Regions from separate parts of the Arthrobacter sp. D1-17 genome, predicted to be linked through region 2. Evidence: predicted binding sites of a transcription regulator. Region 2 holds the regulator's gene; the other holds the start of a gene.
The links. Region 2 encodes HspR, which represses chaperone genes until heat shock. Its sites were predicted from a motif close to AAGTTGAGTCNNNNNGACTCAACTT; they were not measured.
Positions count from the first base shown of each region.

Region 1: a site for HspR is predicted at 3,661-3,685, ahead of clpB (ATP-dependent chaperone ClpB). Genes of this name have one in related genera too.

Region 1 is NZ_CP096382.1:515,694-530,583, forward strand. It holds gene M1E01_RS02385 (TOBE domain-containing protein) at 1-323, shown strand, start outside; gene modA (molybdate ABC transporter substrate-binding protein) at 320-1,153, shown strand; gene M1E01_RS02395 (ABC transporter permease) at 1,150-2,034, shown strand; gene M1E01_RS02400 (sulfate/molybdate ABC transporter ATP-binding protein) at 2,031-3,119, shown strand; gene M1E01_RS02405 (hypothetical protein) at 3,152-3,487, opposite strand; gene clpB (ATP-dependent chaperone ClpB) at 3,716-6,370, shown strand; gene M1E01_RS02415 (septum formation family protein) at 6,427-6,924, opposite strand; gene M1E01_RS02420 (DUF3073 domain-containing protein) at 7,449-7,682, shown strand; gene M1E01_RS02425 (VOC family protein) at 7,953-8,855, shown strand; gene purM (phosphoribosylformylglycinamidine cyclo-ligase) at 8,839-10,014, opposite strand; gene purF (amidophosphoribosyltransferase) at 10,011-11,753, opposite strand; gene M1E01_RS02440 (hypothetical protein) at 11,801-12,259, opposite strand; gene M1E01_RS02445 (fumarylacetoacetate hydrolase family protein) at 12,276-13,133, opposite strand; gene uraH (hydroxyisourate hydrolase) at 13,144-13,482, opposite strand; gene uraD (2-oxo-4-hydroxy-4-carboxy-5-ureidoimidazoline decarboxylase) at 13,479-13,976, opposite strand; gene M1E01_RS02460 (hypothetical protein) at 14,309-14,890, opposite strand, start outside.
Region 2 is NZ_CP096382.1:313,356-328,245, reverse strand. It holds gene M1E01_RS01485 (tripartite tricarboxylate transporter permease) at 1-159, shown strand, start outside; gene M1E01_RS01480 (universal stress protein) at 156-551, shown strand; gene M1E01_RS01475 (D-2-hydroxyacid dehydrogenase family protein) at 684-1,646, shown strand; gene M1E01_RS01470 (heat shock protein transcriptional repressor HspR) at 1,655-2,077, opposite strand; gene M1E01_RS01465 (DnaJ C-terminal domain-containing protein) at 2,093-3,082, opposite strand; gene M1E01_RS01460 (nucleotide exchange factor GrpE) at 3,177-3,851, opposite strand; gene dnaK (molecular chaperone DnaK) at 3,854-5,716, opposite strand; gene M1E01_RS01450 (hypothetical protein) at 6,038-6,460, opposite strand; gene M1E01_RS01445 (class I SAM-dependent methyltransferase) at 6,643-7,458, shown strand; gene hisD (histidinol dehydrogenase) at 7,693-9,039, shown strand; gene M1E01_RS01435 (MFS transporter) at 9,042-10,442, shown strand; gene M1E01_RS01430 (LysE family transporter) at 10,600-11,223, shown strand; gene M1E01_RS01425 (low molecular weight protein-tyrosine-phosphatase) at 11,325-11,888, shown strand; gene pabB (aminodeoxychorismate synthase component I) at 11,885-14,044, shown strand; gene M1E01_RS01415 (IS110 family RNA-guided transposase) at 14,386-14,890, shown strand, end outside.

The sequences.
Region 1 (14,890 bases), 200 kb from region 2:
CGCCCCGCAAGGACCCGTCAGGGCGGCTTGCGGTGGACGGGCTGGAACTGGCCCGGCTGGCCGGCAGGCAGGCGCACCTGCCGGATGACCCGTCCGCAGCAGCCAGCTCGGCGCGCAACCGTTTCATGGGACTGGTGACCGGGATTACGGCCGACAAGGTCATGGCGCAGGTGGAGCTGCAGTGCGGACCCTTCCGGGTGGTGTCCCTGATGAGCACAGAAGCCGTGCGCGAACTGGGACTCGAACTCGGATCAGTGGCCACTGCCGTGGTCAAAGCCACCACGGTCATTGTGGAAACGCCCAAGGGAAGGAGCATCCTGTGAATGCCGCCGGCACGCTCCTCCGCGCGCTGCTGGCCGCCGCCACGATGGCGGCTGGATTGTCGGGCTGCGCCCCCGGTCCATCCGGCGGTGGGGAAGGCGGCGCAACGTCCCGGTCTTCCGGAACGTTGACGGTGTTTGCCGCCGCTTCCCTGAAAGAAACGTTCACCAGTCTCGCCGCAGAGTTTGAACGCCGTAATCCCGGGACCAAGGTGAATCTGAATTTTGGCGGGTCCTCGGATCTGGCAACCCAGATCACGCAGGGCGCCCCCGCCGATGTTTTTGCCTCCGCGGACACACGTACCATGGGCCAGGTGTCTGATGCGGCGCTGATCCGGGGCCGTGCAACGCTTTTCGCCAGCAATATCCTGGAAATCGCAGTCCCCCCGGCCAATCCGGCATCGGTTTCGTCCTTTTGGGACCTTGCCGGTCAAGGGGTGAAGGTAGTGGTCTGCGCCAGCCAGGTGCCGTGCGGCGCAGCGGCCGAAGTAGCCGAAAGGGAAACAGGCGTGGTGTTGACCCCCGTCAGTGAGGAAGCGTCCGTGGCCGACGTCCTCGGCAAGGTCTCATCGGGGGAGGCGGACGCCGGCCTCGTCTACGCCACCGATGTGAAAAGTGCCGGCGGCAAGGTCAGCGGCATTCCGTTCCCCGAAGCGCACAAGGCCGTCGTTGCCTACCCCATCGCTGCCCTCGACAACAGCCGGCAGCAGGAGTTGGCGGCGGAGTTCATCTCCCTGGTCGTCAGCAAAGAGGGGCAGCAAACGCTGCAGGCTGCCGGTTTCGGTGCCCCTCCGAGCGCTTCCACCGGTCCGGAAGGAGCCTCCCGCCGATGAATACTGGTTTACGGCACGGCTCCGTACCCTACTCCGGCATTCCGTACTGGGTCTATCTCATCGCGGCCGCCGGCGCGCTGCTCGTGCTGCTCCCGCTGGCGGCCATGGCTGCCCGCGTCAACTGGGCACAGTTCGTTCCGCTGGTAACGTCCCAGTCGTCGCTGGATGCGCTTGGGCTCAGCCTGCGGACATCGGCCGTCAGCACGCTCCTGTGCATCATCCTCGGCGTTCCGCTGGCCCTGGTGCTGGCGCGCGGCAGCTTCCCGGGCCAGCGGCTGCTCCGGTCCTTTGTGCTGCTGCCTCTCGTTCTCCCGCCCGTGGTGGGAGGCATCGCCCTCCTGTACACCTTCGGCCGCCAGGGCCTCCTCGGCCGCAACCTGGAGGTCCTGGGAATCCACATCGCCTTCTCCACTGCTGCCGTAGTCATCGCCCAGACATTTGTCGCACTGCCGTTTCTCGTGGTGAGCCTGGAAGGCACGCTCCGGACTGCTGGCAGTCGCTACGAAGCGGTCGCGGCGACTCTCGGCGCCAGCCCTGCCATAGTTCTGCGCCGGGTCACGCTGCCGCTGGTCCTGCCTGGCGTGGCCTCGGGAGCGGTGCTGTCCTTTGCCCGGAGCCTGGGAGAGTTCGGTGCCACCCTCACCTTCGCGGGCAGCCTCCAGGGTGTCACCCGTACCCTCCCGCTTGAGATATATCTCCAGCGCGAAACCGACGCCGACTCCGCCGTCGCCTTGTCCCTTGTCCTCGTGGCGGTCGCGGTTACAGTAGTAGCGGTGTCACACCGCGGTCCCCGGCGATCCGCGGCCCTCGGTTTTGATTCGGGGCCAGTCCCGGGAGAACGCACGACGGCGGTGCCCGCCCCGGCCGGGGACGTCCGGTGACCTTCACATTGGAGGCCGCCGTTGCGGCGCGCGGTTTTGACGTGTCCCTCACCGTGGGACCCTCGGAAACTGTGGCCGTCATGGGTCCCAATGGTGCCGGGAAATCCACGCTGCTGGCCGTCATCGCAGGGTTACTGCGTCCGGACGCCGGCAGGGCTGAATTGGACGGCAGGCTGCTGTTTGACCTCGCCGCCGGCCGGACTGCATGGACCGCTCCGCATCACCGCGGCACGGCACTGCTGGCGCAGGAGCCGCTGCTGTTCCCGCACCTGACGGCTCTGGAAAATGTGGCTTTCGGTCCGCGCAGCCGTGGCCTTTCAAGGCGCAGGGCGCGGGATGCTGGACGCCACTGGCTCGATGCCGCGGAGGCGTCCGAACTTGAAACCCGGCGCCCGGCGGAGCTGTCAGGAGGGCAGGCGCAGCGGGTGGCCGTCGCCAGGGCGCTGGCTGCCGACCCCGGCCTGCTGCTGCTCGATGAGCCCATGGCAGCCCTGGACATCCATGCCGCTCCGCTGCTGCGCCGGATGCTCAGAAGGGTGCTCGAGGGACGGAGGGCCATCATCATCACCCACGACGTCCTGGACGCGCTCATGCTGGCAGACCGCGTGGTGGTCCTGGAGAACGGCCGCATTTCAGAGTCCGGGCCCACGCGTGACGTGCTCCAGCGGCCAAAGAGCAGGTTCGCGGCCGGGCTGGCAGGCCTCAACCTGATAGCGGGCACGCTCACCGGCCTGGGCATCAGGACCGCCGACGGCCAGGACATCGCCGGCCTGCACGACCCCCAGCTGGACGTTCAAGGTCCGGAAACCGGAAATGCCCGCCTCCTCGATTCCGGACTGGACGGCGTTGCGGTGTTCCCGCCGTCGGCCGTTTCCGTTTTCCTGGCAGAGGCGCACGGCAGCCCCCGGAACTCATTTCCCGTGACCATCACGGATCTCGAGCCCCATGGGGACCAGGTCCGCGTCCGCGCCGCCGGGCTGTCTGCGGACGTGACGCCGGCCGCATCTGCGGACCTCGGCCTCGCGCCCGGCATGACGGTGTTCTTCGTGATCAAGGCGGGAGCGGTATCCGTCTACCCCGCATGAGCGACTTCCCAGCCTTTCCAGCGCTTCGTGCCCTACAAACCGGGGATATCGAGGGACTCGTACACCTGGATGCTGGCGTCCGGCATCATCAGGTGCGGATGACGGTCAAGGAGGGCGAGAGCCGCGTCCATGTCCTCGGCCTGGAGGATGCCATACCCGGCTACGTGGCTTGCGGCGTCGGACGTGCCGGTCGCAGTAACTTCCTTGCCGGTGCCCAGCGGATTGCCGATGTCCACAATTCCGTCGCCGGCCCGTTGCGCCCATTCCATCCACGCCTTCATGCCCTCCTGGGCGGCTTCCGGGCTGCTCTCTGCCATCTGGGCCTGAGCCGACTGCGGAGCGTTGTAAAGAACCACGAACTTCTTCATTGCAGATCCTCGTTTCCAGTTGCGGGTTGAACTGTCGTCGCTGGTCACAGTCGATCCTAGGGGGATTGGAGCGGCGGGGATACAGTTCCGGCGTGACGCGTTTCCGGACTTCCCCCGGGAGGGGGAGGGCATTTCGCTGTGGGAAAACCAGTGCTTCTGGGACTCCTCTATCAAAGTTGAGCGTAGTACACTCAAGTTAAGAATTTCGCACTCTGGAAGGAGCTCGCTTTGGACGTCAAATTCACCACCAAGAGCCAGGAGGCTCTTTCGGCGGCAGCCATGAACGCATCAACGGCAGGTAATCCCCAGGTGGAGCCTGCCCATCTGCTGAAGGCGCTGATGGACCAGCGGGAGGGGGTGGCCGTTGCGCTGCTGCGCGCCACGGGCGCGGATCCCGACGCCGTCAGCACGCAGGCGAGCACGGCCATCAAGGCGATGCCCGCGACCTCGGGCAGTTCTGTGCAGCAGGCCCAGCTTTCCCGTACCGCATTGCAGGCCATCCAGAACGCGCAAAACGAGGCCGACAAGCTCGGTGACTCCTTCGTCTCCACGGAGCATCTGCTGATGGGCCTTGCGGCAGGGAGCGAAGCCGCAGGCAGGATCCTGCGGGACTCCGGCGCCTCGCACGAAGCGCTGGTTGCCGCCCTGCCAGGCGTCCGGGGAGACCGGAAGGTCGACAGCCCGGACCCGGAAAACACATTCCAGGCATTGGAGAAGTTCGGCTCCGACCTCACCGCCATGGCACGCGCCGGCAAGCTGGACCCCGTGATCGGCCGCGACTCCGAGATCCGTCGCGTCATCCAGGTCCTGTCCCGGCGCACGAAGAACAACCCGGTCCTGATCGGTGAACCCGGCGTCGGCAAGACAGCGGTAGTGGAAGGGCTCGCCCAGCGCATGGTGGCCGGGGACGTGCCGGAGAGCCTGCGCGGCAAGACGCTCATCTCCCTGGACCTCGGCTCCATGGTTGCAGGAGCCAAATACCGGGGTGAGTTCGAGGAGCGGCTGAAGGCGGTTCTCGAGGAGATCAAGAATTCCGAAGGCCAGATCGTCACCTTCATCGACGAAATTCACACCGTCGTGGGAGCCGGTGCCACCGGCGATTCGTCCATGGACGCGGGCAATATGCTCAAGCCCATGCTGGCACGCGGCGAACTGCGGCTGATCGGTGCCACCACCCTGGATGAGTACCGCGAAAACATCGAGAAGGACGCCGCCCTCGAACGCCGCTTCCAGCAGGTCTATGTGGGCGAGCCCAGCGTGGAGGACACCATCGGCATCCTCCGCGGCCTGAAGGAACGCTACGAGGCCCACCACAAGGTATCCATCGCGGACTCCGCGCTCGTGGCCGCCGCCACCTTGTCCAACCGGTACATTTCCGGGCGCCAGCTGCCCGATAAGGCCATCGACCTCGTGGACGAGGCCGCGTCCCGCCTGCGCATGGAGATCGATTCCGCTCCGGAGGAAATTGACCAGCTGCGGCGCCAGGTGGACCGGCTCACCATGGAGGAGCTGGCCCTGAGCGGGGAGACAGACCCTGCTTCGGTTGAACGGCTTGCCGCGCTGCGGGCCGACATGGCAGACAAGAAAGAGCAGCTGGCTGCCCTGAACGCCCGGTGGGAAGCGGAAAAGGCGGGACTGAACCGTGTAGGTGACCTGAAGGCCAAGCTCGATGGACTGCGGTCCGCCGCCGACAAGGCCCAGCGCGAAGGCGATCTCGAGACCGCCTCCAGGATTCTCTACGGGGAGATCCCGGCCCTCGAACGCGAGCTGAACGCCGCTGCGGAGGCTGAAGCCGCCGTCGAGGACAAGTCCGGCCAGATGGTGGCGGAGGAAGTGACGGCCAACGATATCGCAGAGGTCATCTCCGCCTGGACCGGCATCCCGGCGGGGCGGATGCTGCAGGGCGAAAGCCAGAAGCTCCTGCACATGGAGGAGGAGCTGGGCCGACGGCTGATCGGGCAGTCCAAAGCCGTGGCCGCGGTCTCCGATGCCGTACGGCGGGCACGTGCCGGCATCAGCGACCCCAACCGTCCAACCGGCTCCTTCCTGTTCCTTGGCCCTACCGGCGTCGGCAAGACCGAACTCGCCAAGTCCCTGGCGGACTTCCTCTTCGACGACGAACGGGCCATGGTGCGGATCGACATGTCCGAGTACTCAGAGAAGCATTCGGTGGCCCGCCTCGTTGGTGCACCTCCGGGATACGTGGGCTACGAGGAGGGCGGACAGCTCACCGAGGCCGTCCGGCGTCGCCCGTACTCGGTAGTTCTGCTGGACGAGGTTGAAAAGGCGCATCCGGAAGTTTTCGACATCCTCCTGCAGGTGCTCGATGACGGCCGCCTCACCGACGGCCAGGGGCGGACTGTGGACTTCCGCAACGTGATCCTGGTGCTGACGTCCAACCTGGGCAGCCAGTTCCTGGTGGACCAGAGCCTGGACGAGCAGGCCAAGCGGGACGCCGTGATGGCCACGGTCAACGCGTCCTTCAAGCCGGAGTTCCTGAACCGGCTGGACGAGGTGGTGCTCTTCGAGGCCCTCACCCTGGACGAGCTCGCCCGGATTGTGGAACTGCAGGTGGCCGAACTCTCCCAGCGGCTGCATGATCGGCGGCTCTCCCTTGAGGTCACCGAAAGTGCGCGTGCCTGGCTGGCGATGTCTGGGTTCGACCCCGCCTACGGCGCCCGGCCGCTGCGGCGGCTGGTCCAGCGCGAAATCGGCGACCGGCTGGCCAAGGCCATTCTCGCCGGTGAGATCTCGGATGGCGACACGGTCCTGGTGGACACCGCGGCCGACGTCGACGAGCTCACGGTCGAAGGGCTGGAAACGATGGCCCGGGCCGGGGGAGCTCCTGCCGGCAACGGGCTCTCAGTCCGGCGCAAGGGATAGTGGGGTCTGCTCCACGCTGCACCACCCTTCTCCTTCCCTGCTCCCCTCGGTGCTGCCTAGGGGAGCAGGGAGCTTTTGATGATGTTTCCGGACGCCGAGACTACGTAGCAGTCCACACGGCGGTCGCCCCGGCGCCAACTGTCCGGGCTGGGGTAGGCCACGCGGTACTTCAGCTCGTACCCTGTGGTTTTGCTGCTCAAGGGTGCAGCCTGGCAGGCTTCACGGCCTTTCGCCTTCATGGCTCTGCTGCCCGGGTAAGAATCCGCGGCCGCGTATTGGTGGACGGCCACGAGCTGGGCCGAATGCGGCGAAGCGCATGCCACTATTTCGGCGTCCGGCGCTGAGGGGTCAAAGTCCTTGAAGCAGTCACCAATCCTGAAATCCAACGAACTGACTCCTTTCATCGGGAGGCTTGCCCTGGGTGCTGCGGAGGGGGCAGCGTCCGACGGTGATGTTGCCGCAGGACCGGGCTCACCGATGGTCTGAAGAGTGGCTGTGGCCAGCATGGCACCGAGCGCCCATACCAGCATGCCGCCCAGGACGAGCAGAAGCACCAGGAAACCCGCCTTGGCAAGAATCCGTTGTGGGCCGGACTCTCCGGAGGGTTCCTCCGGCAGGTCAAAAGAGGCGGCGGGTGGGGACGCGCTTTTAGGCGGGCTTGCGGGCGGCGGCGGGATGTTCCGTCGCCCGGCATCTGGGACTGCTTTCTCGTCTTTCACTTGGGCGGCGCCCCCTTCCGTGCGCTATCCCGGCACTGTATCCGGCTCCGGCGTCCTGTCTTGGGCAGTAGCCGGTGCGGCTGGTGGGCCTGTCCTGCAGGGGATGGATCCCACGGGTCTGATTCAGCTGTTCAGGAGACTCTATCGAACTAAAAATCCCTGCAACCCCGTGATTACGTGCATTTTGGACCGGCTTACCGGGGTTTTGGACCGGCGCCGGCTGTGGCGACGCGCCAGTGGCGAGCAGATGCCGCCGAAAGCATGTAATCTAGGGATACGACAAACTGACCAATCATTCCGGGGCCTCACCGATAGCCAAGGTGACCACCTCCGGTCCAAGTACAAAAGGGGGTCACGCCATGGGGCGCGGCCGTCAAAAGGCAAAAGCTACCAAGCAGGCTCGGGACATCAAGTACTACTCCCCGAATACTGACTATTCGGCCCTTCAGCGTGAGCTCACGGGTCCGGGAAGTCGTGCCTCGAGTCATTTCGTGAATGAACCGGCGGAGCCGGATTATTCGGCCTACGTGGATAAGTACGCGGACGAATTGGAAGACGACGACGACGAGGTGGATACCCGTCGTATCGGTTAGTCGTTTCAGTCTGAACCTTCCCTAAGGCACTCAACTGCACGCCGCCGTCGTACACCCGTGTACGTGACGCATTAGGGCCACCCTCTTTCCGAAGTCTTTTCGTATTTCGGAGCAACTGGGTACCGCCACCGTTTATTAAGAGCCCGCAGGGCATACCGGCATTGGTATGCCCTGCGGTTTTCTTGTGCCCGGTGTCGCCAGCCTTCACTGCGCGGCCCCTTCGCGTCTAGGCTGTGAGCGGTTGCCGTATCGCCGAAAGGGATCAGCGTCATGGTTCAGCGCACCAGGTATGCCCACGGGGAATTGTGCTGGGCGGACGTCCAAACGCCTGACGTTGCCGCGGCCAAGTCGTTCTACGCCGCGGTGTTCGGCTGGCGGTTTGAGGACCTTCCGACGCCGGACGGGCGCAGCTACGCGCAGGCCTTTATCGACAGCGACATCGTGGCCGTTGTGGCCCCGCAGAACCCGGCCCAGCAAGAGGCCGGCACGCCGGCCCAATGGAATGTCTATATTGCGGCGGATAACGCCCGGGACGTGGCCGAAGAAACCCCGCACGCCGGCGGAGCGGTAGAGTTCGGCCCCGAGGACGTGGGCAACAGCGGAGTCATAGTGTTCCTGCACCCGCCGGGCGGCGGGACCACCGGCGTCTGGCAGGCCGGCACGCACGCCGGCTGCAGGCGGTGGAACGAGCCCGGCGCGTTCGCTTGGGCGGAGCTCCTCACACCGGAGCCCGAGGCCGCCGTCGGCTTTTTCCAACAACTGTTCGGCCACGAGGTGATGGAGTATCCGCAGGACGACGGCGGCACCTACACCACCCTCATAGCCAACGGAGCCGAAGTGGCGGGGATCGCCCCTGAGCCTCTCATCGGGGATGAGGGCACGGAACAGGAAGGCACGGAACAGGAAAAGGCCGGTGAAGGTGCTGGAGAGGCAGTGGGCCCCGACAGCGCTGAGGTCCGTGCCCGCCGGGGCTGGCAGGTCTACTTCGGTGTTTCCAGCCTCAAGGAGGCAGTCCTGGCAGCTGTGGCGGCGGGCGCCGAAGTCCTGGTGGAGCCGGAGTTCGCCGAGGACGGCGGGACCATCGCCACCCTCAAGGATCCACAGGGCGGTGTGTTCAGCGTCCTCGAGGTTGAGCTGCCGGGGGAGCAGCCGGGGGTTAGGCGTAGCTGTTGACCATCCAAACCGCTCCGCCGTCCACACCCTTGGCGCCCTGCACGTAGTCAGGGCCGGTCTTGAGGACGGAGTCGGAGTCGGCGCTGACTGTGCCCATGATCCAGGACGGCAGGCCGCGCTCGTTCAGGCGGGCAACAGCTGCGTCGGCGACATCTGCGGACACGATCGCTACCATGCCCACTCCGAGGTTGAGGGTACGCTCGAGGTCGGCCAGCGGGACACGGCCGAGCTCGGACACGAGTTTGAAGATGGCCGGTAGCTCCCACGTGGCGCGGTCCACGGTGGCTACGAGGCCCTGCGGCAGGACACGGGCGAGGTTGGCTGCGAGGCCGCCGCCGGTGACGTGGCTGAAGCCGTGCACCGCCCCGCCGGTAGCAGAGCCACTGGACACCGGGAAGGTGCGGGCCAGATCAAGGCAGTCGGCGGCGTAGACGCGGGTGGGCTCGAGCAGTTCCTCGCCCAAGGTGCGTCCGAGTTCGGAGACCTGGCGGTCCAGGGCCCAGCCGGCGTGGTTGATGACCCGGCGCACCAGGGAGTACCCGTTGGAGTGCAGGCCGGAGGAGGCCATGCCGATCACCACGTCGCCGGCGCGGACGCGGTCCGGGCCCAGCAGGGAGTCGGCCTCGACAACACCTGTGGCGGCACCGGCGACGTCGTATTCGTGCTCGCCCAGCAGTCCGGGGTGCTCGGCAGTCTCGCCGCCCACCAGGGCGGTGCCCGCTACGGAACAGGCTGCCGCAATGCCCCGGACAATGTCCGCGATGCGCTCCGGAACAACCTTGCCGCAGGCGATGTAGTCGGTCATGTAGAGCGGCTCGGCGCCCACCACCACGATGTCGTCAACCACCATGCCCACGAGGTCGTACCCAATGGTGTCGTGGATATCCATGGCCTGGGCGATGGCTACCTTGGTGCCCACACCGTCCGTGGACGTGGCAAGCAGCGGACGCTTGTAGGTCAGCAGCTTGGAGACATCGAACAGTCCGGCGAAACCGCCGACGCCGCCAATCACCGAAGCATTGTGCGTCGCCTTGACGGCGTCCTTCATCAGTTCGACGGCGCGGTCTCCCGCTTCGACATCTACGCCCGCCGACGCGTACGTGATGCCTGCGTTGTTCTGGGCGGCGTTCATGTCGGCAGTGGGGGAGGCGGAAGTCATAGGGACTCTTTCTTGTCAGCACCGACGGTTGCAGCGCCGGGATGGAGATCGGGCACACGGTCGGCTTCGGTGAGCAGGTTCTCGAGTTCGGAGTCCGGCCCCGGGTCGCAGCCGGTTGCTCCGGGCTTCTCTGCAGGATCCTCGGTGACGGGGATGCTGTCTGGGTTTCCGGGGGCGTCCGCGGCCGACTCGGTGGCAGCTACCGCGGCAGCATCAGCGGTAGCTCCACCAGTAGAAACAGGGGCGGTGCCGGTGGCAGCAGCCAGGCCGCCCAGATCCTTGCGCTCGAGCAGGTTCTTGCCGAGCTTGTCGGCGTCGGGCAGTTCGATGGGGTACTTGCCGGTGAAGCAGGCGGTGCAGAGCTTTTCGCGGGGCTGCTGCGTCGCTCCGATCATGCCGTCCTCTGAGATGTAGGCCAGGGAATCCGCGCCGATGGCCTGGGAAATCTCCTCGATGGTGGCGCCGTTGGCGATCAGCTCGGCACGGGAGGCGAAGTCGATGCCATAGAAGCAGGGCCACTTAACGGGCGGGGAGGAGATTTTCACGTGGACGGCGGCCGCGCCGGCTTCGCGGAGCATCCGCACGATGGCGCGTTGGGTGTTGCCGCGGACGATCGAGTCATCCACCACCACTACGCGCTTGCCGCGGATGACGGATTCCAGGGCGTTGAGCTTGAGCCGGATGCCCAGCTGGCGGAGGGTCTGGGAGGGCTGAATGAACGTGCGGCCCACGTAGGAGTTCTTGACGAAGCCGTGGGCGAACGGAATGCCGGATTCCTCGGCGTAGCCCACAGCGGCGGGAGTGCCGGACTCGGGGACGGGGATGACGATGTCCGCGGCCTGGGTATTCTCGCGGGCGAGCTGCCGGCCCATCTCCACCCGGGACTCGTACACGGAGCGCCCGGAAATTGAAGCGTCGGGGCGCGCAAGGTAAACGTATTCGAACACGCAGCCTGCCGGCGTCGGCTCGGCAAAGCGCTGGGACCGCACGCCCTGCTCGTCGATGGCGATGAACTCGCCCGGCTCGATCTCGCGGATGAAGCTGGCGCCGACAGTGGCGAGGGCGGACTGCTCGGAGGCGACTACCCAGCCGCGTTCCAGCCTGCCGAGGCACAGCGGGCGGATGCCGAAGGTGTCGCGGGCGGCGTACAGTGTTCCCTCGTCCATGAAGACGAAGCAGAATCCGCCGCGGATCTTCGGGAGCAGCTCCATGGCGGTCTCTTCGAGGGTCTTGCCCTCTTCGCCCTCGAGAAGTGCCGTGACGAGCGCGGTGTCGGAAGTGTTGCCCTGCTTCATTTCGCCGCTGAGCTGGCCGCCATTGCGTTCAGTGATCATGGCGTTGAGCTCGGCCGTGTTGGTCAGGTTGCCGTTATGGGCCAGGGCGACCGTCCCGGTGGCCGTGGCACCCAGCGTTGGCTGGGCGTTGGCCCAGTGGCTGGCGCCCGTGGTGGAGTAGCGGCAGTGGCCGACGGCGAGATGCCCGGTGAGGGTGTTCAGCGTGGTCTCGTCGAAGACCTGGGATACGAGGCCCATGTCCTTGTAGACGTTGATCCGCTTGCCGTCGCTGGTGGCTATACCAGCCGACTCCTGACCGCGGTGCTGCAGCGCGTACAGCCCGTAGTAGGTGAGTTTTGCTACTTCTTCACCTGGAGCCCAAACCCCGAAGACGCCGCAAGCGTCCTGGGGGCCCTTTTCGCCAGGGAGAAGATCATGAGAAAGTTTTCCATCGCCGCGTGCCACTGGTCGATTATCTCACGTCATCAGGTAAGGAACTTCCGGGGCACGCTTTATGACCGGGGCCCGGCCTCATTGCCGTTGTCCTGCGGGTGCTCCGGAGCCGGCGGGGCTTCGCCTTCCAGATCCCGCCGTTCCGCGCCAGGAAGGGTCTGTCCCGCGTCAGGTTCGGCCTCGGGTACAGCCTCAACGACGGCCTGCTGGGCGCGGCTGACGCTCAGCCGGTCGAGGATCAGCGCCGTAATTGCGCCAATGATCACACCGCCTGCCGCGCACAGCACCATGAAAAAGCCGAACACGGTCCCCGGGTCGTAGGTCTCGTTGCCGGGACGGCCGTAAGCGATGACCGCGGCCACAGCAATGCCCACGAGTCCACCCAGGATGAGGAACGGGACGTACTTGGGCGCCCTGCGGACAGTGATTTCGCGCCGTTCAGTCATGCCGTCCCGTTCGTTCATGCCATCCCGGTCGTTCATGCCATCCCGGTCGGGGGTGCGGTCTTCAGAAGCCATGGCATCTAGCCTACTGTCAGGCCGGAATCCCTGCGTCCACGAGCCGCTGCTCCTGTTCGCCGAGGAGTTCCCCGCCCGACATCCGCATGCGGTCCCCGGACTTCAGGTAGGGAAAACGGCCGGAGAGCGCCACGCCGGCCGGGGTGCCGGTGGTGATGAGGTCCCCGGGCTCGAGGACCATATAGTGCGACAGGCGGCGCACGAGGTTGGAAGCGCCGAAAATCATGTCCTGCGTGGAGCTCTTCTGACGCGGCTCGCCGTTGACCCAGGACGCTAGCTCGATGTTTCCGGCGTCCGTTGCCGAAGCAGGCACCAGCCACGGGCCGACCGGATTGAAGGTGGGGCAGGACTTGCCCAACGACCACTGCTGCCCGGAGTGCTCCAGCTGGAACTCCCGCTCGGACACGTCGTTCGACAGGACAAACCCTGCGATGCAGGAGGCGGCATCGGCGTCCGAGTCCAGGTAGCTTGCCCGCCGGCCAATCACGACGCCCAGCTCCACCTCCCAGTCCACACGGCTGGCGCCGGGTGGGATGACGACGTCATCGTTCGGCCCCACCACGGTGTTGGGGTGCTTGAAAAAGATGATGGGCCGCTCCGGTGCGGGAAGACCTGACTCCTCAGCATGGGCGGCGTAGTTGAGTCCGATGCCGATCACAGCCCCCGGGCGGGCAATGGGTGCCCCGATCCGCTTGCCCTCGAGGGAGACCCGGGGCAGGCCCGTCAGGTCAAGCTCATCCAGCTGGTGGGCCCAGGTCTCCAAAAAGGCGCCTCCGATGTCGGCGGTGACGGGCCGCAGATCGTATGCCTGGCCCTCATCGTCAACTATCACGGGTGTTTCGTTGCCGGGTGTGCCAATGCGCATCAGCCGCATGGTTTTCCTTTCAGCTTCCGCGGTAGGTGGAGTAGGCGAAGGGGCTCAGGAGCAGGGGGACGTGATAGTGCTCCACGCCGGTCACCTGGAAGATGAGGTCGACCTCGGGAAAAAACGTGGCGGTGCCCTGCCGTGCGTAGTAGTCGCCGGTGGAAAAATTCAGCCGGTAGGTGCCGGGGGCCAGCTCCTCGGGGCCAAGATCTTTGGCACGGCCGTCCGCGTCGGTGGTGCTGTCTGCCAGCCTGCTCCAGCCGCTGCTGTCCTGCGCATAGAGCACGACGGCGACATCCGCCGCCGGGCGGCCGGCGCCTGTGTCCAGAATGTGGGTGGTGACGTGGGAAACGGTCATTCGCTGATCACTCCTTGGAGTCGCAGCAGGGCGATTTCGCGCAGCTGCTGGGCCACGATGGCGTCTTCTTGGGCAGGGGTGTTGTCCAGGCGCTCGTTGAGCGCGGCCAGGATTTCGGGAGCGGTGCGGCCCGCCGCCCGGATGAGGAAGACCCGGCCGAACTTTTCCTCATAGGCGCGGTTTCCGGCCGCAAGGGCGTCAGCGACAGCCGCATCGGCAGGGTCGACGCCGGCCTGCTCGGAGCGTGACATCGCCGCCTCGGTGCTCGCCGCCGTCGGGCGTTCACCGATCCTGGGGTGATGTGCCAGTGCGGCGGCGACTTCCTCCGACGTGAACGGCGAGGCGGCGGCGCGGGCGAAGCCGAGCAGGTCCTCACCGGTGGCGAAGGGGCGTGCGTTGGTGATTTCGTCTATCCAACGCTGGGCGTCGATGCAGGGCCGGAGGACTTCACTGGCGTCCGCCCGGTCTGCTTCATTGAATTCGGCAAGCCTCATGCTTGATTGATTCCTTTGTGCAGATGCTGGCATCCATGGCGACGGCTATGCGGGCTGCCGGGTCTTCTCCCGGCGAGAACGGCGTTCTTCCCTAGCTCGGTCAAGGTGACTCGGGCTAGATCGGGCGGCACGATCTTCCGCATCATGGAACTGTTATTTCAGCATACGTAATAGTGAATCGGACGGCCGATCCCAATGTCAAGTGTAGGGACTCGCTCCGGCCAGCCACCCTTAACGGCCGGCATCCCTCCAGCTAATGCTGCGCTGGAGGGATGTGTCGGTGCTGCAGAAGTTGCCGCCGAACAGTAAGGCGGTGGTGGGGGGCCGGTTACTCAGTCGTCATCCCGGCCCTTTCCGCCATGGCCGCCGCTGTCGTCGCCGGGCTCCGGGGCCCGCAAGCCGCCTTTGTCGTCGCCGGGTTCGATGGTGTTGGTCAGTCCGCCTTTGTCGTCGCCGGGTTCGATGGTGTTGGTGAGTCCGCCTTTGTCGTCGCCGGGTTCGATGGTGTTGGTGAGTCCGCCTTTGTCGTCGCCGGGTTCGATGGTGTTGGTGAATCCGCCTTTGTCGTCGCCGGGTTCGATGGTGTTGGTGAGTCCGCCTTTGTCGTCGCCGGGTTCGATGGTGTTGGTGAGTCCGCCTTTGTCGTCGCCCGCTTCCTGCTTCGCCCTTGAAGTGGGGGAGGGGGACGCCTTCTGTTTCGCACGCAGCGGCGCGGCCGCCGTCGTGTCCGTGCTGGTGGCCTGCCCCCTAACGGCGGCAGGAGCAACGGTGGCAGGAGTACTGGTGGCCGAGCCGTCCGGGAGAAGGACGCTGGCGTTGCCGGTGGTCCCGGTTGGGGAATTGTTCAAGGTCTGGGTGTTCACGGCGAGGGCGGTGGACCCTGTGACCAGAATCCCTGCAATGGATAGGGCTAA
Region 2 (14,890 bases):
GCCGGCGGTCCTGCTGACGCTTACTCGGCCGGCAGCCCTGTCAAGGACAGCCCGACGGCGGCAGGTTCCACTGCGGCCAACGAGCCGTCTGACCCCGCCGACATCCGCCAAGACGCCCACAAGGTTGGCCATGCCAACCATGGACAGGAGAAACAGTGAGCATCATCGTCGGTTATGTCCCCACGCCGGAAGGCGCAGCCGCCCTTGACCGGGCGATCAGCGAGGCCCGGCAACACGACAGCAGGCTGGTCATCATCAACTCCTCCCGCGGTGACGCGCTAGTGGACAAGCGGTACGCCCAGGCCGAGGACCTCAACGAGGTCACCGCACGGCTGCAGCAGGAAGGCGTGGAACACCTCGTCCTGCAACGGGTCCGCGGGAACGATGCCGCCAACGAAGTACTGGATGCCGCTGAGGAATACCAGGCAGAGCTGATTGTCATCGGCCTCCGCAAGCGGACCCCCGTGGGAAAGCTCATCATGGGCAGCACCGCCCAGCAGATCCTGCTTGAAGCATCCTGCCCGGTGCTGGCAGTCAAGGCCCGTTCGTAGTTCACCGGTCCGTTTTCAAGAGTAGAATGCACGACTGACCTGATGAGGCAGGGACCCGCACCGCCGGGCCCTGCCTCATCCCGTTAAGGCTGCTCATCCAGTCAAAGCCCGCCCCAGCCAGAAGGATCCAGCATGCAGCGACTTGTCATTCTCGACGACTACCAGGGCGTTGCAGACGGTTTCGCACCCTGGAGCTCCCTCGCCGGGCGTGGGGTCAGCGTCAGTGTGCTGCGCCACCATCTGCCCTCCGAAGCAGATGTCGTGGCGACGCTGGCGGACGCCGACATCGTCATTGCCATGCGGGAACGCACACCCTTTCCCCGCCGGGTGATCGAGCAGCTGCCCCAGCTGAAACTGCTGGTGACCACCGGAGCGGCGAACGCCTCGATCGACCTGCAGGCCGCAGCCGAGAGCGGGATCGTGGTCTGCGGCACGGGAGGCTCACCGGCCGCGGCGCCCGAGCTGACGTGGGCGCTGCTCCTGGCGTTCGCCCGGAACCTCACGGCGGAGGAGAACTCCCTGCGGGCCGGACGGTGGCAGGGGTCGGTTGGCTTTGAGCTCTCCGGCAAGACCCTGGGAATCGTCGGGCTGGGCAAAATCGGCCGCCGCATGGCGGGCTACGCTCAGGCGTTCGGCATGGAGGTGCTGGCTTGGAGCCAGAACCTGACCGCGGAGACAGCCGCCGCGGCCGGCGCGCGCAAGGTCAGCAAGGATGAGCTGTTCCAAAACTCCGACGTCGTATCCCTGCATCTGCGTCTGTCGGAGCGTTCCGAGGGGACGGTCGGTGAACGCGAGCTGCGGCTCCTCGGCCCCGAAGGTGTCCTGGTGAATACGGCCCGCGGCCCCCTGGTGGACCAGGATGCCCTGGTCACCGCCCTGCACGAAGGCTGGATCCGCGGAGCCGCGCTGGATGTCTACGACCAGGAGCCCCTGCCGCCGGGCCATCCGCTGTTGAATGCACCCCGGACCCTGCTGACCCCGCACTTGGGATACGTCACGGACGAAAGCTACCGGGCATTCTTCGGCGGCGCACTTGAAGACGTCACCGCGTGGCTCGACGGGGCGCCGATCCGGACGCTGACACCCCGGCGCTGATCGTCCGTTTACTGGCCAGACCGCGGCCGCCAGACCACCAGCGCCTGGGAGCGCGGCCGGGGGCGCTGGCCGCGGGCCAGGCTGACGACGTCACCGGCGGGTCCGGCCGCGAAAACCCTGGAGTCGAATGATTCACGACGGCGGACCAGTTCATCCGTCAGTTCACTCACCCGGGCCTGCAGTGCGGCCACCTGGTTCTCCAGATCGAGGATGCGTTTGATGCCCTCGAGGGAAACGCCTTCCTGCGAGAGCCGCTGCACCTCACGGAGCATGTTCACGTCCCGCTGCGAGTACCGGCGGGATTTGCCGGGCGCCCGGCTGGGCTTGACGATGCCCAGCCGGTCGTACTGGCGAAGCGTTTGCGGATGCATGTCCGCCAGCTCCGCCGCCACCGAGATCACGAAGATCGGCTGATCGAAGTTGATGTTCACGGCGGGCGCCTTTTTCTAGAGCCGGGCCTTGGCTGCCAGGCCCTGGCGGACATCGGCGCCGTTCGTGGCCTCCGCGAAAGCCTTCACGGCCGCCTCGGCGTCCTTGTTCAGGTTCTTCGGAACGGCAACATCGATCGTCACGAGCAGGTCCCCGGTCCCCTTCGGCGTTTTCACTCCGCGGCCTTTAACGCGGAGCGTGCGCCCGGAGGGCGTGCCTGCCGGCACGCGGACCCGGACTGTGTCGCCGTCGATCGTCGGCACTTCGATATCGGCGCCCAGAGCAGCCTCAGGGAAGGTGACCGGGACGTGGATACGGAGGTTGTCGCCGTCGCGCGTGTAGAAATCGTGCGGCTTGACGTGGACGGTGACCATCAGGTCGCCGTTGCCGGCGGGGCCGTATTGGCCCTTGCCGCGGACACGGACCTTCTGGCCGTCCTTGATGCCGGGCGGGATGCGGACATCGATGACTTCGCCGTCCGGCTCACGCAGGCCGATCGTGGTTCCGCGGATGGATCCGGCGAAGGAAATGCTGGTGGTCGCAGTACGGTCGGCGCCCTTCTGCGGCGCGCGCTGGTAGCCTGCCGGGCCGCCGGCACCGCCGAAACCGCCACCGAACAAGTCGGCAAACTCGGGAGGGATGCCCCCCGGGCCTGCAGTACTGAAGCCGCCCGAGTGACGTCCTCCGCCGCCCGTGAACAGCCCACCGAACAGGTCCTCGAAGCCCCCGTTGGCGGTGCTTCCGGCACCGTGCGGAGCGAAGCGGGCTCCTCCGCCCATCGCCCGGATAGCGTCATACTGCTGGCGCTCCTCGGGGTCGGACAGCACGGAGTACGCCTCGGAGATGTCCTTAAACTTCTTCTCCGAGACAGCATCACCTGAATTGGTATCCGGGTGATACTGGCGCGCCAGCTTCCGGTAGGCCTTCTTGATGTCAGCGTCGGAAGCGTCCTTGGCGACACCAAGGATCTTATAGAAGTCCTTGTCCACCCAATCCTGGCTAGCCAATGGCGTTTCCTTTCAACTCTTTGTGCCGAGATGACAGTTCGCGCCAATGTTCTTTCGAATCATCGCCGCGAACTGTCATCTCGATGGGGTAATGCTACGCAGGTACAGCGACGATGACCTGTGCTGCGCGGAGAACCCGATCGCCAGATTTGTAGCCGGAGCGGAGCACCTGGCTGACAGTGTCAACCTCAACGTCCTCGCCGGGCTGCTGGATGAGGGCCTCGTGGATAGTCGGGTCGAATTCCACGCCGGTCTCATCGATACGGGTCAGGCCATACGTCTTTAGCGCATTTTCCAGCTTCGCGGCAATTGCAGCGAACGGACCGTCCGCGAGATCACCGTGCTGGCGGGCGGCGTCGACGTCGTCCAGCACCGGCAGCAGGGAGTTCAGGACACCGATAACGGCCATCTCCCCTGCCACGGCACGGTCGCGCTCGACGCGCTTGCGGTAGTTGACGTACTCGGCCTGCAGGCGGAGCAGGTCGTTCTTCAGCTCGGCCGCTTCAGCGGTGGTTGAGCCTGCCTGAACTCCCTGCGCCACGGATTCCTCCGCCGGCACCTCCACCTGGTTGAGGATCTCCTCAGCCTGGGCGAGGGCATCGCCGTCGGAATCGGCTGCATCAGCCGGCTCCGCGGGGGTTCCCTCGGGGTGCCGGGCCTGCCCCGTCACCGGGTCCACCTTCCGGTGGTCCCGGATCACGGGCTCGTCGCGCTTGCTTCCCTGGTCGCGGGAAGAGCTGTGCTCTTCTTCGTTACCGTGATGAGGCATGGTTACTTCTTCTCTTCTTCGTCAACGATCTCGGCGTCCACGATGTCTTCATCAGCCTTGCCCCCGCCTGCGGCACCTTCAGCACCTGCAGCTCCGGTAGCGCCGTCCGGCGAACCGGCCTGGGCGTAGATGGCTTCGCCGAGCTTGGTCTGGGAAGCCTGCAGCTTCTCAAACGCAGCCTTCACAGCGGCATCGTCGGTGCCTTCGAGCGCCTTCTTGAGGGAGTCGACGTCGCCCTGAACCTCGGTCTTGACCTCTTCGGGCAGCTTGTCCGCGTTGTCCGCAATCAGCTTGTCCACGGAGTAGGCAAGCTGCTCGGCGGTGTTGCGGGTGTCGGTTGCCTCGCGGCGGGCCTTGTCCTCGGCTGCGTGTTCCTCGGCGTCACGGACCATGCGGTCAATGTCTTCCTTGGAGAGTGCGGTGCCGCCGGTAATGGTCATCGACTGTTCCTTGCCGGTGCCCTTGTCCTTGGCGGAGACGTGCACGATGCCGTTGGCGTCGATGTCGAAGGTGACCTCGATCTGCGGCACGCCGCGCGGAGCCGGCGCGATTCCGGTCAGCTCGAACGTGCCCAGCGGCTTGTTGTCGCGGGTAAATTCACGCTCGCCCTGGAAGACCTGGATAGCCACGGAGGGCTGGTTGTCATCCGCGGTGGTGAAGGTCTCGGACCGCTTGGTGGGGATGGCCGTGTTGCGCTCGATCAGGTGCGTCATCACACCGCCCTTGGTTTCGATGCCGAGGGACAGCGGGGTGACGTCGATGAGCAGGACGTCCTTGCGCTCACCCTTCAGGACACCGGCCTGCAGGGCCGCACCGACGGCCACAACCTCGTCCGGGTTGACACCCTTGTTGGGCTCCTTGCCACCAGCCAGTTCCTTCACCAGCTCGTACACGGCGGGCATGCGGGTGGAACCGCCGACGAGCACGATGTGATCGATGTCGGTGAGCTTGATGCCCGCTTCTTTGATGACGTCGTGGAACGGCTTCTTGGTGCGCTCCAGCAGATCCTTGGTCAGGTCCTGGAACTTCGCACGGGTGAGCTGCTCGTCCAGGTGGACCGGGCCGTCAGGGGTGACGGAGAGGTACTGGAGGGAGATGTTGGTGCTGGAGGAGGATGACAGCTCCTTCTTGGCCTGCTCAGCCGCTTCACGGAGGCGCTGCAGTGCAATCTTGTCCTTGGACAGATCCATGCCCTTGACCTTGAGCTGGTTCAGCAGGTACTCCACGACGCGGTTGTCCCAGTCATCGCCGCCGAGCCGGTTGTCACCGGCAGTCGCGCGCACCTGGATGGTCGAGAATTCGTCCTCATCCTTGCCGACTTCCAGCAGGGAGACGTCGAAGGTACCGCCACCGAGGTCGAAGACCAGGATGAGTTCGTCTTCCTTGCCCTTGTCCAGGCCGTAGGCCAGGGCGGCCGCGGTGGGCTCGTTGACAATGCGCAGGACGTTCAGGCCGGCAATTTCTCCGGCTTCCTTCGTGGCCTGGCGCTCGGCGTCGTTGAAGTAGGCGGGAACGGTGATCACAGCGTCGGTGACCTTTTCACCGAGGTAGGACTCGGCGTCGTTCTTCAGCTTCATGAGGATACGCGCGGAGATCTCCTGCGGTGTGTACTTCTTGCCGTCAATGTCGACCTTCCAGTCGGTGCCCATGTGGCGCTTGACGGAGGAGATGGTGCGCTCAATGTTGTTGACGGCCTGGCGCTTGGCGATCTCGCCGACCAGGACCTCGCCGGACTTGGAGAACGCAACGACGGACGGCGTGGTGCGGCCGCCCTCGGCGTTGGCAATAACGGCGGGCTCGCCACCTTCGAGAACGGAGACGACGGAGTTGGTGGTTCCGAGGTCGATACCTACTGCACGTGACATGTGTTGCTTCCTTCTTTCCTTGGAAACTGGATGGCCCGGGATCCGACACTACCCAGCAGGGTTCACACCCTTGACCGAGCGGGCCGGGACCCAGACTCGCCCACTCCTTGAGCGATCTACACTCAACTTTACTCAGCACCGGATTTAAGTCAATCCAAAGTTGAGTCGAGATCACTCAAGTCTGCCAACGGCTGGTGCGCTGAAGGGCGCCGGCAAAGAAAAAATGGCCTCCCGTTTCGCGAAGCCTTGCGGAAACGGGAGGCCACCGGCCTCAACAACCTTTTCGCTATGCGTGAACGTTGCGGGCCTACGGGCCGCACCTCAGCCGCCGGCGGACCTGCCACCGTCGTCATTCCTTGGGGCATTGACCTGTCCCTCCGTCAGCCTGTCCCGGAGGTCGTCATCCGAGGCCTGCCCTGACGTGGTGCCGGCAGCCCCGTAGTCGCCCTCGGGGTATTCGCCCTCCTCGTCGCTGGGCCGCTCCTGGCTTACACCGCCGACCTTGCCGTAATCACCTTCAGAATATTGGCCCTCCTCTGTCTCGGCAGGCACATTACCGGCCACACCGGCGTCGCCGTAGTCGCCCGCGGCGTATTCGCCCTTTTCAGTGGCAGGTTCTTCCCCGGCAACTCCGGCATCGCCGTAGTCACCTTCCACATACTGTCCGCTGTCGCCTTCGAGCGCAGGGTTCCGGCTGCCGGTATGGGCCTTTCCCTCGCTGCTGGACTCGCTGTTCTCGGTCATCGCTTGATCACTCCTCAGGAGGACTGGGCGCGTCCGGCCGGACGCACTGGCAGTCTACTCAGACGGGCCGGACGGCAACAGGGCCGGCCCGGCTGCCAAGCGGTATGCGGATGCTCTGGGCCATCAAAACCACCCGGCGGTGCTACCTGCTTGGGGCAGGCAGGAGGGGGTAGCGTTTCCCTATGAGTGCGCAGCAGCCAGAAGATGTGTACACGCACGGCCACCATGAGTCGGTGGTCCGCGCCCATGCCTCGCGGACCGCGGAAAATTCTGCCGCGTTCGTCATTGCGTACCTCACCGCGGGGGCCAACGTGCTGGACGTCGGCTGCGGACCCGGAAGCATCACTTGCGACTTCGCCGTGCTTGTGGCGCCCGGAACCGTGACCGGGCTGGACCGCTCCCCGGACGTGATCAACCACGCCAGGGAGCTTGCCGCTGATCGGGGTGTGGACAATGTCGAGTTCGTGGCCGGCAATATCTACGATCTGGATTTTGAGGACGACACCTTCGACGTCGTCCATGCCCACCAGGTGCTGCAACATCTGACAGATCCCGTGGAGGCGTTGCGGGAAATGCGGCGGGTGGCCAAGCCCGGTGGCATTGTGGCAGTGCGCGACGCCGACTTCCACGGCATGAGCTGGTACCCCGCCATTCCGGAGCTGGATGAGTGGATGGAGCTGTACCAGCGGATCGCACGCCGGAACGGGACCGAGCCCGACGCCGGCCGCCGCCTCGTGTCGTGGGCCCAGGCAGCCGGCTTCACCGACATCGCCCCGACCAGCAGCAACTGGCTCTACGCCACCGGGCAGCAGCGTCGATGGCAGGCCCGTGTGTGGGGTGAACGCGTGCTGCATTCAGCCTTCGCCGAGCAGGCCCTTGAATACGGCTTCGCGCAGGAGGCGGACCTGACGCGCATCTCTGCCGGCTGGCACCGCTGGGGATCCACCGATGACGGCTGGTTCCTTATTCCGAACGGCGAGGTCATCGCCCGCGCTTGACATTCCCTGGCTGGCTGCGCACCCCGTCGGCTTTGACGCCGGCGGGATCACTGCCGCCTTGGGAACGATACGTCGCCCGCCCCAGAGGCGGTTCGGAGAATACGTATGCATTTTTTGTTCTAACCCCTTGTGGCGGCGCCATGCATACGTATACATTGGTGACAAGCAAGCCTTCATGCTTGATCAGGGGCGTTCCAGTGGTCGCCCATCAATGAAGATGGAAAGGTAATCCTGATGACCGTTGTAACTGCAGTGAGCTCCGCGGTGAAGTCCTTGATGCTGAAGGAGCCCGCCGGCAACAGTGTGGCCCGGGGCAGCACTCCGGAGGTCCGTGCCACGGTGGAGGCCGTGATCGCGGACATCCGCGAACGCGGCGACGAGGCCGTGAGTGAATACTCGCAGAAGTTTGACAGGTACGCCCCGGAATCGTTCCTGCTCAGTGCCGTCCAGCTGGATGAGATCATGGCCCGGGTCCCGGAGCAGGTCATCGAGGACATCAGGTTCGTCCAGGAGCAGGTCCGTGTGATGGCGCGCAGGCAGCTTGATTCCCTGTCCGATTTCGAGATCGAGACCCTGCCCGGGGTGTTCCTGGGCCAGAAGAACGTGCCGGTCCAGGCTGCCGGGGCTTACATTCCGGGCGGGAAGTACCCGCTGCTGGCCAGCGCCCACATGACCATCGTGACCGCGAAGGTCGCCGGTGTGGAACGTGTCGCGGCCTGCACCCCGCTGATCCAGGGCGAGGTCCCGGACGCCACCGTCGCCGCGATGCACCTGGCCGGGGCGGACGAGATCTACCTTCTGGGCGGCATCCAGGCGGTCGCGGCCCTGGCCATCGGCACCGAAACCATCAAGCCGGTGAACATGCTGGCCGGCCCGGGCAACGCGTTCGTGGCCGAGGCCAAGCGCCAGCTCTTCGGGGAGGTCGGCATCGACCTCTTCGCCGGGCCCACCGAGGTCCTGATCGTGGCCGACGAGCACGCTGACCCGTTCATCGTCGCCGTTGACCTCCTCTCCCAGGCCGAGCACGGCCCCGATTCCCCGGCCGTGCTGATCACCACCAGCGAGGAGCTGGGCCGTGAGGTCATCGGGCACATCGACACGATCCTGACGGACATGCCGACCCGCGACTACGCCGGACCCGCCTGGCGGGACTGGGGCGCGGTCCACGTCGTGGAGACCCTCGATGACGCCTACGCCCTGGCCGATGAATACGCCTACGAGCACGTGCAGATCCTCACCCGGAACCCGCGGGAGGCCCTGGAGAAAATGCACGACTACGGCGCCCTGTTCCTGGGTGAAGGAACCTGCGTCTCCTACGGCGACAAGGTCATCGGCACCAACCACGTCCTGCCCACCCGCGGCGCGGCCCGCTACACCGGCGGCCTCTGGGTCGGGAAGTACCTGCGCACCGTCACCTACCAGGAAGTGACCAACACCGAATCCAGCGCCTTCTTCGGCGAGCTCTGCGGCCGCGCCTCCAGGGTCGAACGCTTCGAAGGCCACGCACGCTCCGGAGACGTCCGTGCAGCAAAATACCGCGGCACCTCCCTGCCCTGGTCCGACCACACCTTCGGGAACTGAACATGGCCGTACAGACTTCTCTCCGCCCCGAGAACGGAGCCTCCATGCCCAGCGCAAGCACGCCCGGTGCAAAAACCATGACACCTGAGCAGGTCCGCCGCCGGACCCTGGTGTCCGGCACCATCGGCGCCATTGTCGAATGGTACGAGTACACCGTGTACGCCACCGCAGCGGCGCTGGTCTTCGGACCGCTCTTCTTCCCGGCCATGGATGCCAGCCTTTCGCAGATCGCTGCGCTTGCCACCTTCGGCGTCGGTTTCGTTGCCCGTCCCCTTGGTGCATTTGTCGCCGGGCATCTGGGTGACCGCATCGGCCGTAAGTCCACCCTTATCCTGACCTTCGCCATCATGAGCGTCTCCACCGCCCTGATAGGCCTGCTCCCGACCTACGAGACTGTCGGAATCCTGGCTCCGGTTCTGCTGTGTGTGCTCCGTCTTGCCCAGGGATTCGCCGTCGGCGGAGAATGGGGCGGCGCAGCGATCATCGCGGTCGAGAACGCCCCGAAGGGCCGCCGCGGCTTCTACGGTTCCTGGCCGCAGATCGGCGTGTCCTGTGGCCTGCTCTTCGGCACCGGGGCTGTGGCCCTCGCGGGCGCACTCACCGGTGACGCCTTCAACACCTGGGGCTGGCGGATTCCCTTCCTGCTGAGCATCGTCCTGGCCGCCGTCGGTCTCTACATCCGCCTAAATGCGGCAGAGAGCCCGGAGTTCCTGGTTGAAAAGGAAAAGATGGCCAAGGAAGCCGCGCACCGCAAAGCTCCGATCGCCGAGCTTATGGCCAACCACCGCAAGCCGCTGCTGATTGCGATCTTCGGCCGCTTCGCGGAGGCAGGCAACTACTACCTGTTCACGGTCTTCGTGCTTTCCTACGTCACCACAACCCTGCAGGTGCCGAAGCACTTTGGCCTCACCGCTGTCATGATCGGTTCGGCCCTGAACATCATCATGATCCCGGTCTTTGGCCGGCTTTCAGACAACATCGGCCGGAAGCGCACCTTCCTGCTTGGTGGCAGCGCAATCGTGCTGACTGCCTGGCCGATTTTTGCCCTCATTGGCACCGGGCAGCAGTTTGCAATCATCCTCGGCGTTGCGCTGTTCCTGGCTCTTGGCCATGCGCTGGTCTACGCCCCCCTCCCTGCGTTGTACTGCGAACTGTTCCCCACCGCCGTACGGTACTCAGGAATCTCCATCGGTTACCAGATGGCATCCATCCTGCTCGCGGGATTCATGCCGGCACTGGCCAGCGCGCTCGTGCTCTGGAGCGGAGGCACCTGGCCTGTCATAGCGATCATCATTGCGTCTACAGTTGTGGCGATGGTGTCCGTTTCCTTCGCCAGGGAGACCAAAGACGTTGACCTGGCAGATATCGGCAAAGTGGAGACCTTGGCCACGACAAAGGCCTAAACCGGCCGTTGGCAGTCCTGCACACGATCAGCGGAGCCCGCAGCAGCGGGCTCCGCTGACGTTTTTAACGCCGCTGATGGTTGAAGCCGATCCGATGAATGCTCCGTTTAGCTGGCCGCGACTGCCGTGCCCTGAACTCGGGCACTAAGCTTGATAAGTGCAATTTTCCCTGTGGCTGGCCCTCCTTGGCGCCGGCGTCCTCATCAGTTTCACCCCCGGCGCCGGTGCCATCAACACCATGAGCAACTCCCTCACGTCGGGGTTCCGGCGCTCCATCTGGGGAATCCTTGGGCAGCAGGCCGCGCTGATCGTGCATGTGGCCGTCGTGGCCCTCGGCGTCGGCGTCCTGGTGGCGGGGTCGGCGGTGGCGTTCAACGCCATCCGCTACGCCGGGGCTGCCTACCTGGTGTACCTCGGAATCAGGCAGTTCCTGCACAAGCCCGACCTGGACCAGGAGAAAGCGGCCGCACTCAGGAACGAGCCGGCATGGTCCATGTTCCGGCGGGGCCTGTGGGTCAACCTGCTCAACCCGAAGGCCATCGTGTTCTTCCTCGCGTTCACGCCGCAGTTCATCCGGCCCGAACAACCGCTGCTGCCGCAGTACGCCGTCCTCATCACCACAGTGGTGGTCATCGACATCCTGGTGATGTGGTTCTTCTTTGCAGCGGCGGCAAAGTCCTTCCAGCGCTTCACCCACAACGCCCGCGGCCAGACCGTTCTCAACCGGGCCTTCGGCGTCCTGTTTGTCGCCGTCGGTGTCCTGCTGGCGCTCGTGCACTAAACAAAGGCCCGTGCACCCAACCAACCGGCTCCGCCTAAATGTTTTGAATAATAAGACTGCTTACTAGCCAACTGGCACCGGTATCCCCCATGCTTAGCAACATGTTCTCAACGTCCAGCCCCTACCGGATCATCGCGGTCTGCACCGGCAACATCTGCCGGTCCCCGATGGCCGAGCTGATACTGACGGAAGCGTTCGCAGCGGCGGGGCTGGCAGATGCCGTCACGGTTGATTCCGCAGGCACCACGGCATACGAGGCGGGACGCCCCATAGATCCCCGTGCCGCGCGCAAGCTGACCGCCCACAAGCTCGCTTCGGACCGGCACATTGCCCGGGAATGGCAGCCGGAGTGGTACGCGGAACGTCACCTGATCCTGGCCCTCGACGTGGACCATTACGGCTGGCTCCGGGCGTCTGCCCCTGACCTCGAATCGGCCGCACGGGTCCGTATGCTGCGCAGTTTCGACCCCTCACTCGAATCGGACGACCCCCTGGACCAGGGCATCGAGGACCCCTGGTACGGGGACCACAGCGACTTTGAGTCTGTGTGGGACCAGATCCAGGCGGCAGTCCCGGGAATCGTAGAATTCGTGCGGTCCGCGCTCGAAGCAGAACAGGCCCGGCTCAAAATTCAGGACGCTCAGCAGGTACGCTCTATCCCATGACCCCCGCACCTGTGATCATCGCCATTGACGGGCGGTCAGGTGCAGGGAAAACCACGCTGGCAATCGAGCTCGCAGCCCGGCTGCGGAGCCACCACAAAGTCGCACTGTTCCACCTTGAGGACATCTACCCCGGCTGGAACGGACTGGCTGCCGGCATTGACCGCTATGTCAGCAGCGTCCTGATACCCCTGAGTAAGGGTGAACCGGCGACGTGGACCAGTTGGAACTGGGAACGGCATTACGACGGCGATGCCCGGGTCACGCTGCCCGCCGAGATCGTCATCGTAGAAGGTGTGGGTGCCGCCGCGGCCGCCGCCCGGCCGCTGCTGGACGCCGTCATCTGGGCTGATTCCCCGGACGACGAACGCCGGAACCGGGCCCTGGCCCGCGACGGCCAGACCTACGAGCCCTATTGGGACCAGTGGGCCGCCCAGGAAGCCGAACTCCTCGCCTCGGATGACGTGCGCGGCCAGGCAGACATCCGGGTGATGAACCGCGCTGATGACAGTGCCCCGGGCGACGTCCTGCAGGCGCTCACCTACCTCCCTGCCCTGGCTGCGGTGCTGGTTCCTGAGCTCCGCGCGCGCCGCGGCCTCCGGCTCCTGGCTGAGCGGCTCGATGCCCGGCCGAATGCCGCCGCCCTGTTCCAGGCGCTGTACGGGGCATCCGCGAATGCGGTCTGGCTGGATTCGTCGCTGGTCCCCCCGACACCCGCACCTCCGACGCCCGCACCGCCAACGCCAACGCCAACGCCCCAAGGCAAGCACAGCGCACCGGACAGGGACGCTGCGGTCGCCGCCGGGCGCAGCCGCTTCAGCATCCTCGCGGACGACGGCGGCAGCTTCGGGCAGTATGTCCAGCACGGGTCCGGAACCACTCTGGTCACCACCGGGTGCGCCACCGCCGAAGTGCCCGGCACCTTCTTCCGCTGGCTGGAGACCGTCTGGGGACAGCCGACGGTCGTCCGGCCCAAAGGCTATTCCTGTGACTTCACTCTGGGCTGGCTGGGCTACCTCGGCTATGAGCTCAAACGCGAAACCGGCGGTTCCGACATTCCTGCCGAGACTCCGGACGCCTCACTGGTTTTCGCGGGCCGGGCCGTGGTGCTGGACCACGCCGAGGGCACCGTGTGGCTGCTGGCACTCGATGCCCCTGATGCAGCCGGCTGGATCGCCCACGCCTGCAGCGCCGTGGAAGCAGCCGAAGCAGCTGCCGCCGGCGCCGGTGCCACTGCCGCTGAAGCCGGTGGCAGCACCGCCGTCGGACTTCCTGCTGCCCCGGCATTTGACTGCCGCGACACCGAGACGGACTACAAGGCGAAGATCGCCGAAGCCCAGCACGAGATTGCCGAGGGCAATTCCTACGAGGTGTGCCTCACCACCGCGCTCACCGCCGCGATGCCGGCCGACGGCCTGGATTCCTGGCCCATCTACCTCGCGCTGCGGAAGCGGAACCCGGCGCCATTTGCGAGCTACCTGCGCTTCGGCGGGCTCTCTGTGGCGAGCACCTCACCAGAGCGGTTCCTGCGGATAGCGTCCGACGGCGGCATGCGCGCCGAGCCGATCAAGGGCACGCGGCGCCGGGCTGCCGATCCGGAAACCGACGCGGCGCTGCGGCACGACCTGGCGACGTCGCTGAAGGACCGGGCCGAGAACATCATGATTGTCGACCTTCTCAGGAACGACCTCAGCCACTTCGCCGAGCCCGGATCAGTGACTGTCAGCCGGCTCTGCGAGATCGAAAGCTACGCCACGGTCCACCAGCTGGTGAGCACCATCGACGCCCAACTCCTGCCCGGAGCGCCCCGGGCGGAGGCCGTGGCGGCATGCTTCCCTGCCGGCTCCATGACCGGGGCACCGAAAATCAGCACCATGGCCATCCTCGACCGGCTTGAGGAGGCACCCCGCGGCGTGTACTCCGGCGCGATCGGATACTTCTCACTGAACGGCGCCACAGACCTCGCGGTGGCGATCCGTACGCTCGTCATCCAGACCCGGGACGAGGCCGGCCATGCGACGGCCACGCTGAGCCTCGGCGTCGGCGGTGCGATCACGGCTGACTCCGTGGCGCAGGATGAATACGAAGAAATCCGCACCAAGGCCTTCGGCGTACTCTCAACCCTCGGTTCGGAATTCCCCGCGCGAACGGACAGTTAAGGCCCCGCCACCTCGCTGCCGGAGGGCCCTAAGCGTACGTTCGCGCTTACCGGAGGGGCCTAGACGATATGAGGTACGAGGAGGCCGGGCATCCGGGCGCCTGATCCTTCTGAAGGCCATTGTCGCCGGAGCGGATCCGCAGCGCCCCAGCTTTGTGGGGCTTGTGATCTGCTGGGACAGGGGGGCGCTCCGGATCCTATCTCCGGCGCTGATGGCCTCTGTCAGAAGGACCAGGAAGTGTGGTTCAGGGGGCTGGAACCTCCTTTTCAAAGCAAGGCGTGGGTTGCCTGCCACACTTGGCGGACAGGTAGAGCCACATTTGAAATTTGGAGGTTCCAGCTATGTTCGAGCGTACAAGCGTCGGCTTGGATGTCCATGCCCGCACCGTTGTCGCATGCGCATTGGACGCGCAGACCGGTGAGATCATCCTCCACCGGATGACTCCGGATCATGGCGAGATTCTTGCCTGGATCCTCTCCCTGCCATCGCCGGTGCGAGTCGTTTACGAGGCGGGACCAACGGGTTTCGGCCTTGCCAGGTTCCTGCTCGCCGCCCGGATCGACACGGTCGTCGCAGCGCCGTCCAAGCTCCAGCGCCCGTCTGGGGACCGGGTAAAGACCGATGCGAAGGATGCGCTGCATCTGGCCCGGTTACTAAAGCTGGGTGAGGTCGCCGGTATCCGGGTGCCTTCAGAAGACCAGGAAGCGGCGCGGGATCTGGTCCGCTCACGCGAAGACGTCCGGGGAGACCTCATGCGTTCCCGGCACCGGATCTCCAAACTCCTCTTACGCCAAGGCATCGTGTATTCGGGCGGGCAGGCCTGGACCGGCACCCATGAACTCTGGC